Regions from separate parts of the Mesorhizobium sp. M7A.F.Ca.CA.002.04.1.1 genome, predicted to be linked through region 1. Evidence: predicted binding sites of a transcription regulator. Region 1 holds the regulator's gene; each other region holds the start of a gene.
The links. Region 1 encodes PhoB, which activates phosphate uptake and scavenging genes when phosphate is short. Its sites were predicted from a motif close to TGTCATNNANCTGTCAT; they were not measured.
Positions count from the first base shown of each region.

Region 2: a site for PhoB is predicted at 2,492-2,508, ahead of ugpB (sn-glycerol-3-phosphate ABC transporter substrate-binding protein UgpB). Genes of this name have one in related genera too.
Region 3: a site for PhoB is predicted at 1,650-1,666, ahead of phnF (phosphonate metabolism transcriptional regulator PhnF). Genes of this name have one in related genera too.

Region 1 covers NZ_RZPL01000170.1:136-7,183, reverse strand. The annotation lists gene ENZ75_RS11680 (ATP-binding cassette domain-containing protein) at 1-388, opposite strand, end outside; gene ENZ75_RS11675 (sugar ABC transporter permease) at 400-1,752, opposite strand; gene xylF (D-xylose ABC transporter substrate-binding protein) at 1,895-2,935, opposite strand; gene ENZ75_RS11665 (ROK family protein) at 3,205-4,452, shown strand; gene phoB (phosphate regulon transcriptional regulator PhoB) at 4,469-5,158, opposite strand; gene phoU (phosphate signaling complex protein PhoU) at 5,175-5,882, opposite strand; gene pstB (phosphate ABC transporter ATP-binding protein PstB) at 5,909-6,727, opposite strand; partial or broken gene ENZ75_RS11645 (ABC transporter permease subunit) at 6,745-7,048, opposite strand, start outside.
Region 2 covers NZ_RZPL01000062.1:655-7,702, forward strand. The annotation lists gene ENZ75_RS05505 (EAL domain-containing protein) at 1-2,210, opposite strand, end outside; gene ugpB (sn-glycerol-3-phosphate ABC transporter substrate-binding protein UgpB) at 2,572-3,882, shown strand; gene ugpA (sn-glycerol-3-phosphate ABC transporter permease UgpA) at 4,040-4,960, shown strand; gene ugpE (sn-glycerol-3-phosphate ABC transporter permease UgpE) at 4,970-5,818, shown strand; gene ENZ75_RS05525 (sn-glycerol-3-phosphate import ATP-binding protein UgpC) at 5,826-6,887, shown strand; gene ENZ75_RS05530 (ABC transporter ATP-binding protein) at 6,924-7,048, opposite strand, start outside.
Region 3 covers NZ_RZPL01000482.1:33-4,269, forward strand. The annotation lists partial or broken gene ENZ75_RS22240 (carbon-phosphorus lyase complex subunit PhnI) at 1-497, opposite strand, end outside; gene phnH (phosphonate C-P lyase system protein PhnH) at 499-1,110, opposite strand; gene phnG (phosphonate C-P lyase system protein PhnG) at 1,110-1,571, opposite strand; gene phnF (phosphonate metabolism transcriptional regulator PhnF) at 1,704-2,453, shown strand; gene ENZ75_RS22260 (zinc-binding alcohol dehydrogenase family protein) at 2,531-3,550, opposite strand; partial or broken gene ENZ75_RS22265 (ABC transporter permease) at 3,617-4,237, opposite strand, start outside.

The DNA.
Region 1 (7,048 bases):
CCTCGGCCTCCATGGCAACGTCGTCGAGCGTGCCCCAGGCGGTCATCAACTCGCGGCCGAGGAACAGATTGGCGGCGGCGTCGACATTGTCGGCCAACGCCAGCGTCTGGTAGATCGTCTCGATGCCGTATTTCTTGGCGTCGCGCGGGTTGGAGATCGATGCCTCCTCGCCGTTGACGAAGATCTGGCCCGAATCGCGCTTGTAGGCGCCGGACAGGATCTTGATCAATGTCGACTTGCCGGCGCCATTATGGCCGAGCAGCGCCACGACCTCGCCGGGGAAAAGATCGATCGAGGCGTCGTCGACGGCGCGGATGCCGCCAAACGCGATCGAGATGTTCCTCATGTCGATCAGCGCGGTGGCTGCAGGAGCAGTCTTGTCAGTCATGGCATGCCCTCCTAGACGCGCTTGCGATAGACGGTGTCGAGCCACACGGCGATCACCAGTACGGCGCCGACGACGATGCTCTGCAGCGGCGAGTCGACACCAAGCAGCACCATGCCGGACTGCAGCGATTGCATCAGCAGGGCGCCGAGCATGGCGCCGATGATCGTTCCCGACCCGCCGGCTAGCGACGTGCCACCGATCACGGCGGCTGCAATGACGAGCAGCTCGTCGAGCGTTCCAAGCACGTTGGTGGCCGAATTCTGCCGGGCCGAGGAGATCGCCGCGGCAATCGTGGCCAGCACGCCCATGATCATGAACACCTTCATGGTGATCCAGCGCGTGTTGATGCCGGCGAGATTGGCCGCCTCGGGATTGCCGCCGATGGCGAAGACATAGCGGCCGAAACGGGTGCGGTTGGTGATGAAGGTCATGACCAGCCCGACGGCGACCGCCATCAGCACCGGTATGGCGATACCGTGGGCGATGAACAGGCCGCCTTCGGGAACGGTGATGTTGTTGGCGGCCGCATATCTGTTCACGATGCCGATCGGCCAGGGGTAGGAGTTGGCGAGCCAGACCGCACCCATGATGGCGCCGCAGGTGACGACACCGAGCAGCGCCTCGGCCCAGATCGGACGTAGCGGAAAACGGAAACGCTTGCGCTGCACCCGCCCGTTGAACAGCCCAAACACCACGGCGAGGCAGGCGACGATCCCGACAACCCAGCTCCAGGTTGCGCCGATCGATCCCGCCGGCCCGCCGCCCATCAGCTGAAAGGTGGCGTTAAGCGGCGCCACGGTCTGGCCTGATGTGACCCACCAGGCAGCACCGCGCCAGACCAGCAGGCCGCCCAGCGTCACGATAAAGGCGGGCACTTCGAGATAGGCGATGACGAAGCCTTGAAAGGCGCCGATCAACAGGCCGAGCGCCAGGCCGATGACCAGCGCCAGGGCCCAGATCCACGGATTGCCGAGTTCGAGCCCGACAAAACGCACCAGGAAATGCACCTGGGCAAATCCCATCACCATGCCGATCAGGCCCTCGGCGGAACCGACCGACAGGTCGATGTTGCGCATGACGATGACCAGCACCATGCCGCAGGCCATGATGGCGACCGCGGATGTCTGCACCGACAGGTTCCACAGATTGCGCGGCGTGAGAAAGGTGCGGCTGTCGAAATCGAGCGGGTTGACGCCGAGGCGCAGGCTGGAAATGACATGCAGCCCAATCCAGATGACCAGCAGCGCGCCGATCATGCCGAGCATCCGGGTGTCGATCTCGGTCGCCTTCAGGAACCGGGCGACGGCGCCGAGTTCCGACGCGCGCGCCGTATCGGCCTGCGGGTTGGACGTCGTGTCGGTCATGATTTCCTCCCACCGGCTGGCCGTCTGACGCGCATGCCGGAGCCCAGCCTAGAAGCTATCCGCATGATGCGGAAACACAATTCTTTGAGAAAACGCCGCGGCTTTTGGGCCGCGGCGTTCAGATATTTCGAAGTGGTCCGGATCAGTTACAGGCCGCGACGGTGCCGGCAGCGACACCCGCGCAGACTTCGTCCTTCTTGATCCAGCCAGCGTCGATGACGACGTTGAGATTGTCCTTGGTGATGGCAACCGGAGTCAGGAACAGCGACTTGACGGTGTTGCCGCCCGGCGTCGTGAAGTCCTTGGCGCCGGCGATGTCGCTCGTCTTCTTGCCGTCGGCCAGTTGCGAGGCGATCTCGGCGGCATTCTTGCCGAGCTCGCGCGCGTCCTTCCACACCGACACGGTTTGCGTGCCCAGGGCGATGCGGTTCAGCGCGGCGTGGTCGCCGTCCTGCCCCGAGACCGGCACGGTGCCGGCCAAGCCTTGAGCCGTCAGCGCCGCGACGACGCCACCGGCAGTGCCGTCATTGGCCGCGACCACCGCGTCGACCTTGTTGTCGTTGGCGGTCAGGAACTGTTCCATGTTCTTCTGGGCGTTGGCGGGCAGCCAGCCATCCGTGTAGGCTTCGCCGACATTCTTGATCTTGCCGCTGTCAATGGCTTCCTTGAGCACTTCCATCGAGCCCGAGAACAGGAAGTCGGCATTGGGATCGGCACCGGAGCCCTTGATGAAGACGTAGTTGCCTTCCGGCTTGACCTTGAACACTTCGCGGGCCTGCATGCGGCCGACTTCCTTGTTGTCGAAGGTCAGATAGAAAACATCCTTGTTCTCGATCAACCGGTCATAGCCGACGACCGGAATGCCTTCGTCCAGGGCTTTCTGCACGGCCGGGCCGATGGCCGAAGCATCCTGCGCCAGGATGATCAGGGAATTGGCGCCCTGCGAGATCAGGCTTTCGACGTCCGTAAGCTGCTTGCCGGGATTGGACTGCGCATCGGCGGAGATGTACTTGTCGCCGGCGGCCTCGATCGCCGTCTTCATGGCGGCCTCGTCGGTCTTCCAGCGTTCCTCCTGGAAGTTGGACCACGAAACGCCGACGACTTTGTCCTTCGCCTGCGCGACAGACGCGAGCGTCAGCGACATGGCGGCACCCGCCAGGATGGCGGCTGTGAATCTTTTCATATTATCCTCCCTGCGCCGCGTATGGCGCGACCAAACTGGCCCGAAGGCCGGCACAAAGGCCCTATTTTTTCGAGCCTCGAAAAAATACTGGGCCAACGCCCGAACGCTGTCAACATCGATTCTGATGGATTTTGATGTCGTTTCGAATTTTTTTCGGGCCTCGGAATAAATAAATGACACGGCGCGCGGCTTCTGCCAGTATTTGACCGCGTCACCGACAGCGTTCCAGGGCAGGAAGAACCGCGGCGACCGGGAGGATATGAAAGAGCATGTCGGTCGGAATCCGCCACGACGATTTGCGCCGCCGCAACCGCGCGATGGTGATCGCGGCGGTGCGCCGCGCCGGACAGCCGTCGCGCACCGAGATCGCCGCAACCACAAGCCTCAGCCATTCGACGATCTCGGCGATCTCATCCGACCTGATCGTCGAAGGTATCCTGACCGAAAGCAAGCCGAGCGAGGCCGGCTCGCTCAAACGCGGCCGTCCGCAGGTCGGCCTCAGCCTCAATCCGGAAGCGGCCGCGGTAATGACCGTGGTGCTGTCGCTGAACTTCCTCTCGGTCGCCGTCATCGACTATGCCGGCCAGGTAATATCCGAGGAACAGCGCCGGCTCGACACGCTGACGATGTCGCGCGACTCGCTGATCGGTGAGTGCACGGCAATCGTGCGGCGCCGCCTGGAAGATCCCGACCTGGACGTGCGCAGCATCGCCCGTATCGCGCTGGCCGTCCAGGGCATCACCGACACCCGTGCCCGCGCCATGCTGTGGTCGCCGATCACGCCGCACACCGACATCGCCTTCGCCGACATATTCGAAGACGAGTTCGGCATCCCAGCCATTATGGAGAACGATTGCAACATGATGGCGGTGGCGCTGCGCTGGCGCGACCCCGATCGTTACCGCGACGATTTCATCGCTATCCTTTTGTCGCACGGCATCGGCATGGGGCTGGTGCTGAAGGGCGAATTGTTCACCGGCACCCATTCCTCGGGCGGCGAATTCGGCCACATGATTCATCGGCCGAACGGGGCGCTGTGTCGCTGCGGACGGCGCGGCTGCGTCGAAGCCTATGCCGGCAATTATGCCATCTGGCGCAACGCGCGGCAGATGGGCGAGGATGCAGAACCCGTCGCCGATGTCAGCGATGCCGACATGCGCGCCCTGGCTGCCGCCGCCCGCGAAAGGGACGGACCCGAACGGGAAGCCTATCGCAAGGCCGGCGAAGCGCTCGGCTACGGCCTCGGCAGCCTGTTCGCGCTGATCGATCCGGCGCCGGTCGCCATGGTCGGCGTCAGCGCCGCCGCCTTCGACCTGATCGAGCCGGCATTGCGGCAAGCGATTGCCCAGACCGCCGGCGGCCAGCATTCCAAGTCGATTTCCTTCGACACCGAGCCGAACGAACTGCCGCTGATCCGCGAAGGCTGCGCCATGCGGGCGCTAATCTTCGTCGATCAGGAGATTTTTGCGCCGGGCGTGCAGGCGAGATCCGGTCTCGGCGGCAAGAACGTGGCGTGAGTTCAAACGAGGGAGTTCAGTCCTCGCGAATGGCGTAACCCGCCCCACGGATGGTGCGGATGACATCGGGCATACGGCCGTTGTTGACCGCCTTGCGCAGCCGGCCGACATGCACATCGACCGTGCGTTCGTCGATGTAGATCGTCTCGCCCCAGACATTGTCGAGCAGTTGGCTGCGCGAGAACACGCGGCCTGGATGGCGCATCATGAATTCAAGCAGGCGGAATTCCGTCGGCCCGAGCCGGATTTCGCTCTTCTTGCGATAGACACGGTGCGATTCGCGATCGAGCACGATATCGCCGACCTTGAGCACGCTGGACAGCACTTCCGGCTTGGCCCGGCGCAGCAGCGCCTTGACCCTGGCCATGAACTCCGGCGTCGAGAAAGGCTTGACCAGATAGTCGTCGGCACCGGTCGAGAGGCCGCGCACGCGGTCGCTTTCCTCGCCTCGCGCGGTCAGCATGATGATCGGCAGCCGCTCGGTCTCGGGACGCATCCTTAGCCGGCGGCAGAGTTCGATACCGGAAACCGCAGGCACCATCCAGTCGAGCACCAGAAGGTCTGGAACGTTCTCCTGCAGCCGGATTTCGGCCTCGTCGCCGCGCGTCACCACCTCGACCTGGTAACCTTCGGATTCGAGATTGTAGCGGAGCAGCACGCCTAGCGGCTCCTCATCCTCCACCACCATGATGCGTGGCGCGATCATCGGCTGGTCACCCCTGTCATGCCGCTGGCGCGGACATTGCCGTCTCGTCCTGCTTCGGACGGTTGGCTGGCAACTGCGTGCCGGTCAAAACATAATAGGCATTTTCGGCGATGTTGGTCACGTGGTCGCCGATCCGCTCGAGGTTCTTGGCGCAAAACAACAGGTGCGTGCACGCCGTGATGTTGCGCGGATCTTCCATCATGTAGGTCAGAAGTTCGCGGAACACCGATGTGTATTTGACGTCGATGCGTTCATCATTGTTTCTGAGCGTGGCAAGCGCTGCCGCGTCAGCGGCGGCATACTCGTCGACGACCCCCTGCACCTGGATCAGCACCAGCTGCGCCATTGCGTCGATCGAATGCGAAAGGTCGTGCGGCGTGACGCTCAGCCCGACAGTGCCGACGCGCTTGGCGATGTTCTTGGCAAGGTCGCCGATGCGCTCGAGGTCGCCGGCCATGCGGATCGAACCGACCACCGCACGCAGATCGTTGGCCATTGGCTGGCGCTTGGCGATCAGCGTGATGGCACGATCGTCCAGCTCGCGCTGGCGTGCATCCATGATGGCGTCGTCGGAAACCACCCGCTGCGCCAGCGCATTGTCCGAATTGAGCAAAGCCCTGGTCGAGCCACCGACCATCGAGCGGGCGAGATCGCCCATGTCGCGGATCAGCTGGCTGATCTGCTCCAGATCCTCATCGAAAGATGCAACGGTATGTTCACCCATGATCTTCGTCCCTCATATGCCAGAGATCAGCCGAACCGGCCGGTGATGTAGTCCTGGGTGCGTTTGTCGTCGGGGGTGGTGAACATCTTGTCGGTGGCGCCCTCCTCGACCAGATAGCCAAGATGGAACATCGCGGTGCGCTGCGACACGCGCGCTGCCTGCTGCATCGAATGGGTGACGATGACGATCGTATAGTTCTGACGCAGTTCGTCGATCAGTTCCTCGACGCGAGCGGTGGCGATCGGGTCGAGCGCCGAACACGGTTCGTCCATCAGGATCACCTCGGGCGACACGGCGATGGCGCGTGCAATGCACAGGCGCTGCTGCTGGCCACCGGAAAGACCCGTGCCAGGTTCCTGCAAACGGTCCTTGACCTCGTTCCAGATCGCCGCCTTCTTCAGGCTGGACTCGACGATCTGATCCATGTCGGCCTTGCGCTTGGCCAATCCGTGGATGCGCGGACCATAGGCGACGTTCTCGTAGATCGACTTTGGGAACGGATTGGGTTTCTGGAACACCATGCCGACGCGCGCCCTGAGTTCGACGACATCGATGTTCTTGTCGTAGATGTCCTCTTCGTCGAGCGTGATCTTGCCGGTTACCCGTGCTGAATCGATGGTGTCGTTCATGCGGTTGAGGCAGCGCAGGAAGGTGGACTTGCCGCAGCCGGAGGGGCCGATCAGCGCCGTCACCTGGTTCAGGCGGACGTCGAGATCGACGTCGAACAGCGCCTGCTTCTCGCCGTAGAACACGCCGACCTTGTCGCCGCGCATTTTTATCACTTCGTTCGACTTCATCTTGTCGCCCACTGCGTTTTCAAGGGACTGTTCGGTCATGATGTTCATACCAAAATGCCTTTTTTCTACCAGCGCCGCTCGAACCGACGCCGAAGCACGATCGCGGTGATGTTCATGGCCATGAGGAAGACGAGCAGGATGATGATGGCGCCGGACATACGCTCGACGAAGGCGCGTTCGGCCTCGTTCGCCCACATATAGATCTGCACCGGCAGCGCGGTGGCCGGATCGAAAGGCGTCGTCGGTGGATCGGCGACGAAGGCGACCATGCCGATCAACAGCAGCGGCGCGGTTTCGCCGAGCGCGCGCGCAAGACCGATGATGGTGCCGGTGAGGATGCCGGGCGCGGCAAGCGGCAGGATGTGCTGG
Region 2 (7,048 bases), on a different contig from region 1:
AGGCCGAGACCACGTCCAAGTCCCAGGACGGCGCGCACGATCGCCGCGACCTGGCCGTTCTTGTCGACCGACTTGATGAAGGAGCCATCGATCTTGATCTTGTCGAAGGGGAAGGCGCGGAGGTTGGAGAGCGAGGAATAGCCGGTTCCAAAATCGTCCATGGCCACGCGCACGCCCAGCGCCTTGACCTGCCGCAAGGTGGCCAGCGCCCGCGGCATGTCCTTGACAAGCGCCGTCTCGGTGATCTCAAGCTCGAGCCTGCCGGGCGCCAGGCCGGAATTCAGCAATGTTTCGTGGACCTTGCGGCTGAAATTCGTGTTGTGGAGCTGCACCGCCGAAACGTTGACGGCCACTGTCAGCGGATTTTCCCAGCGGGCGGCTTCCTCGCAGGCAGCCGTCAGCACCCATTCGCCAATCTGGCCAATGGCGCCGCTGTCTTCGGCCACCGGGATGAATATGGCCGGCGACACGTCGCCGCGAGTCGGATGCCGCCAGCGGACCAACGCTTCGAAGCCGACCATCTTTCCGCTGCTGATCTCTTTCTGCGGCTGGTAGACGAGATAGAACTCCTGGCGTGCGACCGCCTGGCGCAGTTCGTGCTCCATGACGCGCTTGTCGCGGGCCTCGGCCCCCATCGATGCTTCGAAATAACGGTAAGTGTCCTTGCCTTCGGTCTTGGCCCGGTAGAGTGCCGTATCGGCGTGGCTTATCAGGCTGGCCTGGTTTTCGGCATCCGACGGATACAGCGCAATGCCGATGCTTGCCGACACAAGGCCGCCGCCGACCGAGAGCCGGTTTTCCTCGCGCATGGCGGTCAGCACCGCGTTGGCGATACGGCCCGCCTCCAACGGGTCGGCCAGGTTCGGCGCGATGATGGCGAACTCATCGCCGCCCAGCCGCGCCACCATCTGCCCTGGACGAAGGATACCGGTCGCGCACTGCGCAACCTTCTGCAGCATGGCGTCGCCTGCGCCGTGCCCATACAGGTCGTTGACCTCCTTGAACCGGTCGAGATCAAGCAGCAGAAGCGCAAGCTGGCCGCCTTTCCTGGTCCGGACCATCGCAGCGATTTCCGTCTCCAGCCGGCCGGAAAAGCTGCGGCGATTGGCCAGTCCGGTCAATGGATCGAAATGGGCAAGCCGCAGGATCTCCTGTTCCGCCTTCTTGCGCTCGCGAATGTCGCGGACCGCGACCACGTTGTGCGGTTTGCCACAGTAGTCGATGCTCCTGGCGATCAGCTCGACAGGAATGCTCGTGCCATCGCGACCGCTCAATTCGGCCTCCTGCGGCTGTTCGCCGAAGCCCGAGATATCGGATCCGAAGAGATCGCCAAGCTGCATTCCGTTCAGGGTCGCTGTTGCTTTGCCCGTCAGTGCCGCAATGCTGTCATTGGCACTGATGATGCGGTTGCCGTCGCAGACGATCAGCCCCTCCACGGCGGCATTGGCCAGGCCGTGCATGCGGTCGACCTCGAGCTTCTGGCGACGGAAGCGCAAATCGATCCACAGCGCCGATGCCGACAGAACCAGGATCACCAGTGTGGCGGCGGCGGCCGCGAAAGCCTGCGAGGTCGGCTCGATCGTGTATTCGGATATGACGATCGAGGGATCGGGGAAGATCGAGACGGCACCCATCCCGATGAAATGCAGGGTGCAGATCGCCAGCGTCAGCAGCACCGCGCCGCCGGATGTCGCCTTCAAGGAGGGGCGGCGCTGCACGACACGCAGCGCCAGCGCCGCGAGCGTTACGCCGGCCAGCAGGGAAACGGCGACAAGCAACAGGTTCCACTCGATACGGCCCTGAACCTCGAACGCCGCCATGCCGATGTAGTGCATGGCTGCGATACCGCCGCCCAGCACGGCGCCGCCGACGAGATGATAGTCGAACTCATCCCGCAAGGTGGCGATCCACATGCCGGCTGCCGTCAAAGTGACCGAAGCAGCGAGCGAAAGCACGGAGAGTGCCGGATCATAGGCACTGGGTATGCCCGGTGTGAATGCGAGCATGGCGATGAAGTGCGTTGCCCAGATGCCAAAGCCGGTCGAAGTGGCCGCGATCATCAGCCAGGCAAGCCGGTTCCGATCTGTGGAACGGCTTATGTGCTGAAGCAGGTTGACAGCAGAGAAGCAGGAAATTCCGCAGATCAACGCGGCGAGTGCGACCAGTCTCAGATCATGTTCGTTGACGATACAATTGTAGACCGTCAGCATTTATTTCACCTGAGCTTTGGAAATAAACAGGGCAGCAGGATTGAGTAGCGCGTTGCCGTTGAGGGATCGATAAAGTCGGCTGCAACCTTGGCGTGTCTCTTCGGGTTGCTGCGGCTGCAATCAGGGCTGACACGCCGAAAGCCAGCTTGACGGTCCCGACGGTGGTTCCTGGCGCGCTTGTCGTCGCGCTAAGCCGGCTAACCGCATCGCTTCCCATGCCTCCAAGCGGAGACGAGCGTTGCGTCAGGTAAAGGGTGAAGTTCGTCGATCTGCAACAAAACCGTTGTCTGATTGTCATGAGCGACACATATTGCCTTCGCGGGAGTGCCCCCTTTCGCCAATGACAAACGGGAGATGAAACATGAAGTCCTTCGGCTTCGCGGCCGGTGTTGCCGCTACCTTTATGACGCTTTCCTCAACCTCCGCTTTTGCCGTCACGCAGATCAGTTGGTGGCACGCCATGACTGGCGCCAATGCCGAAGTCGTCGACAAGATCTCCAAAGATTTCAATGCCAGCCAGAGCGACTATGAGCTCGTTCCGGTGTTCAAAGGCACGTATCCCGAGACGCTGAATGCCGGCATTGCCGCCTACCGCGCGGGCCAGGCGCCAGACATCATCCAGGTGTTCGACGTCGGCACCGGCGTGATGATGGCGGCCGAAGGTGCCATCAAGCCCGCAGCCGATGTGTTGACCAGCGCTGGAATGACCTTCGACAAGAGCCAGTATCTGCCAGGCATAGTCGGCTATTATTCGAAGCCGGACGGCACCATGCTCTCCTTCCCCTACAACTCCTCCTCGCCGATCCTTTATTACAACAAGGATATCTTCAAGAAGGCTGGTCTCGACGTCGATAGCCCACCCAAGACCTGGAATGAAGTGTGGGAAGACGCCAAGAAGATCAAGGCGAGCGGCGCGGCCGCCTGCGGCTACACCTCGACCTGGCTGACCTGGATACATCTGGAGAATTTCGCGGCCTGGAATGACGTGTCATGGGCCACCCAGCAGAACGGTCTGGCCGGCGGCGATGTCGAGCTCAAGATCAACGCGCCGATTTTCGTCAACCATTTCCAGGCGCTGGCGGACCTCGCCAAGGACGGCACCTTCAAATATGGCGGCCGCACCTCCGAAGCCAAGCAGATCTTCCTTGCGGGCGAATGCGGGATCATGACCGAATCGTCCGGCGGACTTGGCGATATCGTCAAGTCCGGCATGAATTACGGCATTGGCCAATTGCCGTATGACAGCGACGCCAAGGGTGCGCCGCAGAACACGACGCCGGGTGGCGCCAGCCTGTGGGTTTTCGCGGACAAATCCGATGAGGAATACAAGGGCGTCGCGGCCTTCTTCGCCTACCTGTCGAAGACCGAGGTGCAAGAATACCTGCACCAGAAGTCGGGTTATCTGCCGGTAACGCTGGCGGCTTATGAAGCGACCAAGAAGTCCGGTTTCTATGACAAGAATGTCGGCCGCGAGACCCCGATCCTGCAGATGACGGGTAAGACGCCGACCGACAATTCCAAGGGCGTACGTCTGCCGAATCTGCCGCAGGTGCGCGATATCCAGAACGAGGAGTTCGAGAAGATGCTCGCCGGCCAGCAGACCGCGCAGCAGGCGCTCGACAATGCGGTTACGCGTGGCAATGCCGCGATCAAGGAAGCGCTGGGGAATTAGAGCGAGCGCAGGTCCTTGCTCTACGGCGCACCCATCTGTCCCGCCGGGCATCTCCCCTCGTGAGGGGAGTTTTGCCGTGCCTTGCGATTTCGCCAATGGTCGATGATGCCCAGTCCGAAACGCTCATCAAAGCCATCTTGGCGGAGAGGGGTGCCGCATGGTGCCCCCCGCCTCATCACCTCGGAGTGGCTCCGTGACCCCTCGCGTCGTGTTCCCCAACAAGGTCCTTCCCTACCTGCTTGTGGCGCCGCAACTGGCCATCACGCTCGTTTTTTTCTACTGGCCGGCCGGTCAGGCGTTCTACCAATCCATGCTCAGGCAGGATCCGTTCGGGCTGAGGACCAAGTTCGTCTGGTTCGCCAATTTCAGGAAAGTGCTTGCCGATCCGGCCTACCTGAACTCGATCAAGGTCACGGTGGTGTTTTCCCTTGCGACCGCTATCGTCGCCATGTGCGTGGCGCTCCTGCTGGCGGTCATGGCAGAGAAGGTGGTGCGCGGCAAAGGTCTCTACCGCACGCTCTTGATCTGGCCCTACGCGGTGGCGCCGGCGATTGCCGGTATGCTGTGGCTATTCCTCTTCAACCCTTCGATCGGGTCGCTGGCCTACATGCTGAGGAGTTTCGGCATCGCCTGGGATCCACTGCTCAATGGCACCCACGCCATGATCCTGCTGGTGTCCGCCGCTGCCTGGAAGCAGATCAGCTACAATTTCCTGTTCTTCGTCGCCGGCCTGCAGGCGGTGCCGAAAGCCTTGATCGAGGCGGCGGCCATGGACGGCGCCGGCGAGACCAAGCGATTCTGGACCATCGTCTTCCCGCTGCTTGCGCCGACGACCTTCTTCCTGCTGGTCGTCAACACCGTCTATGCCCTGTTCGACACGTTCGGCATCGTCCATGCCGTCACCGGGGGCGGTCCGGGCAAGACGACTGAGACGCTGGTCTACAAGGTCTACAATGACGGCTTCGTCAATCTGATCCTCGGTGACTCGGCGGCGCAGTCGGTCATCCTGATGATCATCGTCATCTCGCTCACCGCCATCCAGTTCCGCTATGTGGAACGCAAAGTCCATTACGGCTGAGGGCGAGCGATGATCGGCCAGTCACCGCTCCGCACCGTCATCGCCCACGCCATGCTGATCCTCGGCATATTGATCGTCGCCTTCCCGATCTACTACACGTTCGTTGCCTCGACGCAGACGCTGCAAACGATCCTCAGGCCGCCATTGCCGCTCCTGCCCGGCGATCAGTTCTGGAACAATTACAGCGAGGCATTGTTCGGCGGTGTCGGCCGCATCGGCGGCGTCAGCGTCGGCAGGCTGCTGCTCAACACGACGATCATGGCGCTCGGCATCGCGGTGGGAAAGATATTCATCTCGATCCTGTCTGCCTATGCGATCGTGTTCTTCCGCTTTCCGCTGCGCATGACCTTCTTCTGGCTGATCTTCATCACCCTGATGCTCCCCGTCGAGGTGCGCATCCTGCCAACCTACAAGGTGATGGTCGATCTCGGCATGATCGACACTTATGCGGGCCTGATCATCCCGCTGATCGCCTCGGCCACCGCCACGCTGCTGTTCCGCCAGTTCTTCATGACGATTCCTGGCGAATTGGTTGAGGCGGCGCGGGTCGACGGTGCGGGGCCGTGGCGCTTCTTCTTCGATATCCTGTTGCCGCTGTCGCGGACAAATATCGCGGCGCTGTTCGTCATCCTCTTCATTTATGGCTGGACACAGTATCTGTGGCCGTTGCTCGTCACCAACAGCAGCAACATGAACACGATCGTCATCGCGCTCAGAAAGATGGTCTCCTTCGCCGATGCCGATACGCAATGGCACCTGGTCATGGTTACAGCGATGCTGGCCATCGTGCCGCCGATCCTGGTCGTGGTGCTGATGCAACGCTGGTTCGTTCGCGGCCTGGTCGATTCCGAAAAGTGAGAAGCTGATGGCGACCGTCGATCTGAAGGATGTGAAGAAGGTCTACCCCAGCGGTTTCGAGGCCGTGAAGGGCGTTTCAATCGCGGTTCCCGACAAGGAGCTTTGCGTGCTGGTCGGCCCGTCGGGTTGCGGCAAGTCCACGCTGCTCAGAATGATCGCCGGGCTTGAAACCATCTCCTCGGGAACAGTTGCGATCGACGGCAAGATCGTAAATTCAACCGGTCCGACCGAGCGTGACATCGCCATGGTGTTCCAGAACTACGCGCTCTATCCGCATATGAAAGTCTACGACAACATGGCCTATGGGCTGCGCAACCGCGGCACGCCGAAAGATGAGATCGACAGCCGGGTCCGCGCGACGGCGAAAATACTGGAACTTTCGGCGCTGCTCGACCGCCGCCCGCGCGAGCTTTCCGGCGGCCAGCGCCAGCGTGTCGCCATGGGTCGTGCCATTGTGCGCAATCCGAGGGTTTTCCTTTTCGACGAGCCGCTTTCCAATCTCGATGCCAAATTGCGTGGCCAGATGCGCGTCGAGATAAAGAACCTGCAGCGCTCGCTTGGCGTCACGTCGGTCTATGTCACACATGACCAGCTCGAGGCGATGACGTTGGCCGACATCCTCGTCGTCATGAATGCCGGACTGGTCGAACAAATGGGGGCGCCGCTCGACGTCTACGAAAGGCCGGCCTCGACCTTCGTCGCTTCCTTCATTGGCGCGCCGCCGATGAATCTCCTGCCCCTTTCGCAAGGGCCGGCTGGTCCGGCGCTGGCTGATGGCAAGACGATTGAATTTGCGCCTGCGAACGCCGTCACGCTCGGCTTCCGCCCCGAGGATGCCGACGTCACCTTCGGGTCCGAGGCACCGTCCGGCGCGCTCATCCTGCCGGCGCTGGTCGAGGCAGTCGAACCGGTAGGCGCCGAAAGTTTCCTTCACTGCGCTGCAGGTGGCAGCAGGATCGTCGTGCGGGTCGCGGGTCGCGCCACCGCCACGGTTGGCAACCAATTGCGCGTGGTTGCCAAGGCAGAAAAGCTGCACTGGTTCGATCAGGCCGGAAAGCGCGTCGGCTAATCAGAAAGATATGCCTACGCTCCACCCACGCGGCGTTCAGGCGAAGACATGCGCCTTTCCCGATACAGTCAGCCGGACGATCTCGCCGACCGCCGGCGCGTCCATGCCCGGTTTGCGCAGGACCAGCGGCGTGTTGCCGATCGCTGCCGCATCGGGCGGAT
Region 3 (4,237 bases), on a different contig from region 1:
TCGATCAAGCCTTCGCGGGCGAGGATCGCCGAGACGCGCGGCATGGCTTGCGCTTCCGTGTCGCGCAGCAAGGGCTCGGCGACATCGGCGCCGGCGGCAAGCTCGGGATCGAGCAGCCGGTGGGTGTAGTCGAAGGTCGGTCCGAGCAACTGGCCGCCGGGCAGATCCTTGTAGGTCGCCGAGACGCGCCGCTCGACCAGCATGTTGGCGGTGTCGATGGGCCTGGAGTAGCCGAAGCGCGGCAGCGTGGTGCGGTAGGCGCGCACCAGGAAGATCGCCTCGATCATGTCGCCGCGCGCCTGGACGATGGCGAGCGCGGCCAGTTCACGATCATAGAGCGAGCCTTCGCTCATCACCCGGTCGACGCCGAGCGCCAGCTGCTCGACGATCTGGTCGAGACGAAGGGCGGGCACCGAACGGTCGCCACGCCGGCGGTCGGCCAGCAGGCTGTGGGCGTTGGCGATTGCCGCTTCGCCACCTTTTACCGCGACATACATCTTACGCCTCCATCGTCTTGATGCGCGTCGTGCGCGGTAGGCAGGCGATGCCGCCTGATGTGGCGAGGATGATGTCGACGCCGCGCGGAAAGCGCTTGATATTCTGCTTCCACTGCTCGACGAAATGGCGTGGCATCTGCGCCGGCGCGATCGTGGCGCTGGTTTCGATGCCGGGACCTTCGAGCAATAGCGGCGTGCCGGAGACCAGATCGCTGACCTGCAGGATCAGCGTGGTCGAGCGGTCGGGATAATCCTGCGTGCCCTGCGAAAAGCCATCGAGCGCCATCATCTCGGCAGGTGCTGCGACCAAGGCGAAATGCGCATCGGCCGGTGTGTTGGCCAATGGCGCGCCGGTATGGAACCCAAGCCACGATCTGATCGCGGTGGAGGCCTGCAAAGCCGGGTCGAGCCAGAGCGGCGTGTCATTGTCGCACAGCGCCAGTGCGATGGCGCCGGCGGTAGCCGAGAGCGGCACCGGCGGGCGGGCGAAGGCCGGCAGCGGTTGCACGCTGCCCGGCCGAGCCATTGCGTCCATCACGGCGCGGAACACGGTCTGGGCGTTGAAGACCGGATCGGCGAACCCGCCCTCGATCGATTGCGCTGCAATGTCCATCAGTCTTCTCCGCGAACCATGGTGAAGAAATCGACCTTCGTTGCCGCCGTCTCGGCGCGGCGTTTTTCGTGCGCCAAGGTCAGAGCCGACCGCAGAGGCGCTATCAGTCCGGTCTCGACCTCATTGCGGCGGGCAGGGTCCTGCCATAGGGCGTCGGCGATAGCCGCCAGCTTCGCCTTCTGCTTGTCGCGGCCAAGCGCATAGCAATGGCCGACCTGTCCGGTGGGTAGCCTGACCGTGGCGCGGGTGACGGTCGCCTCGCCGACATTGAAAGGGGCGCCGCCGCCGCCGATGCGGCCGCGCAGGGTGACAAGGCCGGTTTCGGGGCCGCGCAACAGCTCGGCGTCCGAAGGCAGTCCGGCCTCATTCCAGAGCCGTACGATGTCATCGCCGCTGGATTGCGTAAGGGTTGCCATGGCGGCTTTGCGCTCGGCCTGGTCGCGGGCTTCCTGTCCTCGCATCAGCAGCATTCCTCTTTGTTAATTTGTCTATTGATGTAGACAACTATACAAATTATATCTATTATCTAACGCGTGTCCATGACGGGTGGATGACAGCGATAGAAGACTGGGCGCTGGAAGGTTGGGGCAATGATGGTCGGGCGGCTGTTAGCGGACAGCATCGAGCGGCGCAGTGGCGTTTCGCTGTGGCGGCAGATCGCCGACAAGATCCTACATGCGATCGCCATCGGCGATTTCACGGAGAATGCAGCGCTGCCGCCGGAGGTGGCGCTGGCAGAACGCTATGGCGTCAACCGTCACACGGTGCGCAACGCCATATCAGCCCTTGTAAGGGAAGGCGTGCTGCGGGCCGAGCAGGGGCGCGGCACCTTCGTACTGTCGCGCAAGCGGCTGTCCTATCCGATCGGGGCGCGCACACGTTTTTCGACAGGGCTGCAAGGGCAAACGACGGAACGGCACATCGTCCTGCTCGCCTCGTCGGTCGAGCCGGCCAGCCAGCGCGTCGCCGAGGGACTGGGTCTTCCCAAGGGAGCCGATGTGATCCGGTTGGAAACGCGCGGCGAAGCCGACGGACGGCCGGTGTCGCGCGCTGCCGGCTGGTTCGAGGCCCGGCGCTTTGCCGGCATCGATGCCGCGATGGGGGAAACAGGCTCGATCACCGCATCGCTGGCGCGGTTCGGCATAGACGACTATCTCAGGCAATCGACCGTGCTGTCGGCGCGCCATGCCGATGCGGCGGACCTTGCCGACCTCGACCTGCAGCCGGGCGCCATCGTGCTGGTCACGGTTGCCGTCAACGTCACGCCGGACGGCCAGCCGATCCAGTTTTCCGAGTCGCGCTTTCCGGCCGAACGGGTGGAGCTGAAGCTGTCGGCGCTGTAGGGAGTGCCCGGCCCAGCTCGGCCGCATTCACTTGCCAGCGGCGGCGCATTTGAGGACCGGCTTCGCCGCCTGCCATGTTATAACCCCACCTCGATCACAGCCTTGATCAGGCCGGATTTCTCATGCGCCCAACGAGCCAGATCGCGCGGCGTGGCGGCGAGTGTGGTGCGGTGTGTGACGAGCTTGGCCAGTGGTACGGCCCCGTTGCGGATCGAGGCGGCGACATGGTCGAAGTCGGCGCGCAGCGCGTTGCGGCTGCCGATCAGCGTCATCTCGCGCTTGTGGAATTCCGGATCGGAAAAGCTGATGTCGTCCTTGACGACGGAGACCAGCACCAGCGTTCCGCCATGCGCGACATGGGCGAAGGCCGACTGCACCGACTGGGTGTTGCCGGTGGCGTCGAAGACCACATCGAAGCCTTCGCCTGATGTCGCTTCCCTGATCAGATCGGGCACCGCGCCGCGCGAGCCGTCTAGGGTCTGGAAACCAAGCTCGTTTCCAGCGAAGGCGAGCCTTTCACTGCTCATGTCGAGCAGCGTCACGTCGAGCCCGGCGATGCGGGCGAAGATGGCGGTGCCGAGCCCGATCGGGCCGGCGCCGATGACCAGCGTGTGGGCGCCGGGGTCGGCGCGGGCGCGCCGCACGGCATGCGCGCCGATGGCCAGGAACTCGACGGCAGCGGCGTCGGCCAGCGAAAGGCCGTTGGCCGGATAGAGATTTTGCGCCGGCACCAGGATGCGTTCGCACATGGCGCCGTCGCGATGCACGCCAAGCACCTCGATCCTGACACAGCAATTGGGCTTGCCGTGCCGGCAGGCGATGCACTTGCCGCAGGAAAGATAGGGGTTGACGACGACGGGCTCACCAATGGCCAGTTCGACGCCTTCGCCGGTCTCCATCACGGTACCCGAGACCTCATGACCCATGATGCGGGGATAGGCGAGGAACGGGTGCTTGCCCTCGAAAATGTGGTAGTCGGTGCCGCAGATGCCGACATGGCTGACCGCCACCAGCGCCCAGCCGGGAGGCGGTGCCTCGGGTGCGGGCCGGTCTTCAAGGACAAGATCGCCGGGCGAACGGCAGAGGACGGCTTTCATGCGCTAATCCAGTCATGAAATCGCCGGCCCGTTGGTGTGGCGGACCGGCGGTTGATTGCGGGGTCGCTACTTGCCGCGGCGGCGCAGGCCGTCGAAGTAGACGATGATGATGATCAGCGCGCCGGTGATGATGCGCTGCCAGAACGAATTGACGTTGAGCAGGTTGGCGCCGTTGTTGATGGTGGCCAGGATGAAGGCGCCGAGCAGCGGCCCATGCACCGAGCCGACGGCGCCGAACAGCGAGGTGCCGCCGATGACCGACGACGCGATCGCCTGCAGTTCCCAGCCCTCGGCCTGCGTCGGGTTGCCGATGCCGATGCGGGCGGCCAGCAGCACGCCGACAAAGGCGGCGCACAGGCCCGACAGCGTGTAGGCCATGTAGATGGTGCGCTGGACATTGACGCCGGACAGGCGCGAGGCCTCGGCGTTGGAGCCGACCGAAAACAGGTATCTGCCCCAGCGGCTGTGGTGCAGGAAGATATAGGCCGGAATGCCGACCAGGATCACCATCCAGAACAGGTTGGGGATGCCGATGAAGGAATTGCGCGAGAAGGCGGTGAAGGTGTCGCTGTTGATGTTGATCGAATTGCCGTTGGTCATCAAAAGGCCGATGCCGCGCAGCGAGGTCAACGTCGCCAGCGTGATGATGAAGGGCGGCAGGCCCATCTTGACGATACCGAAGCCGTG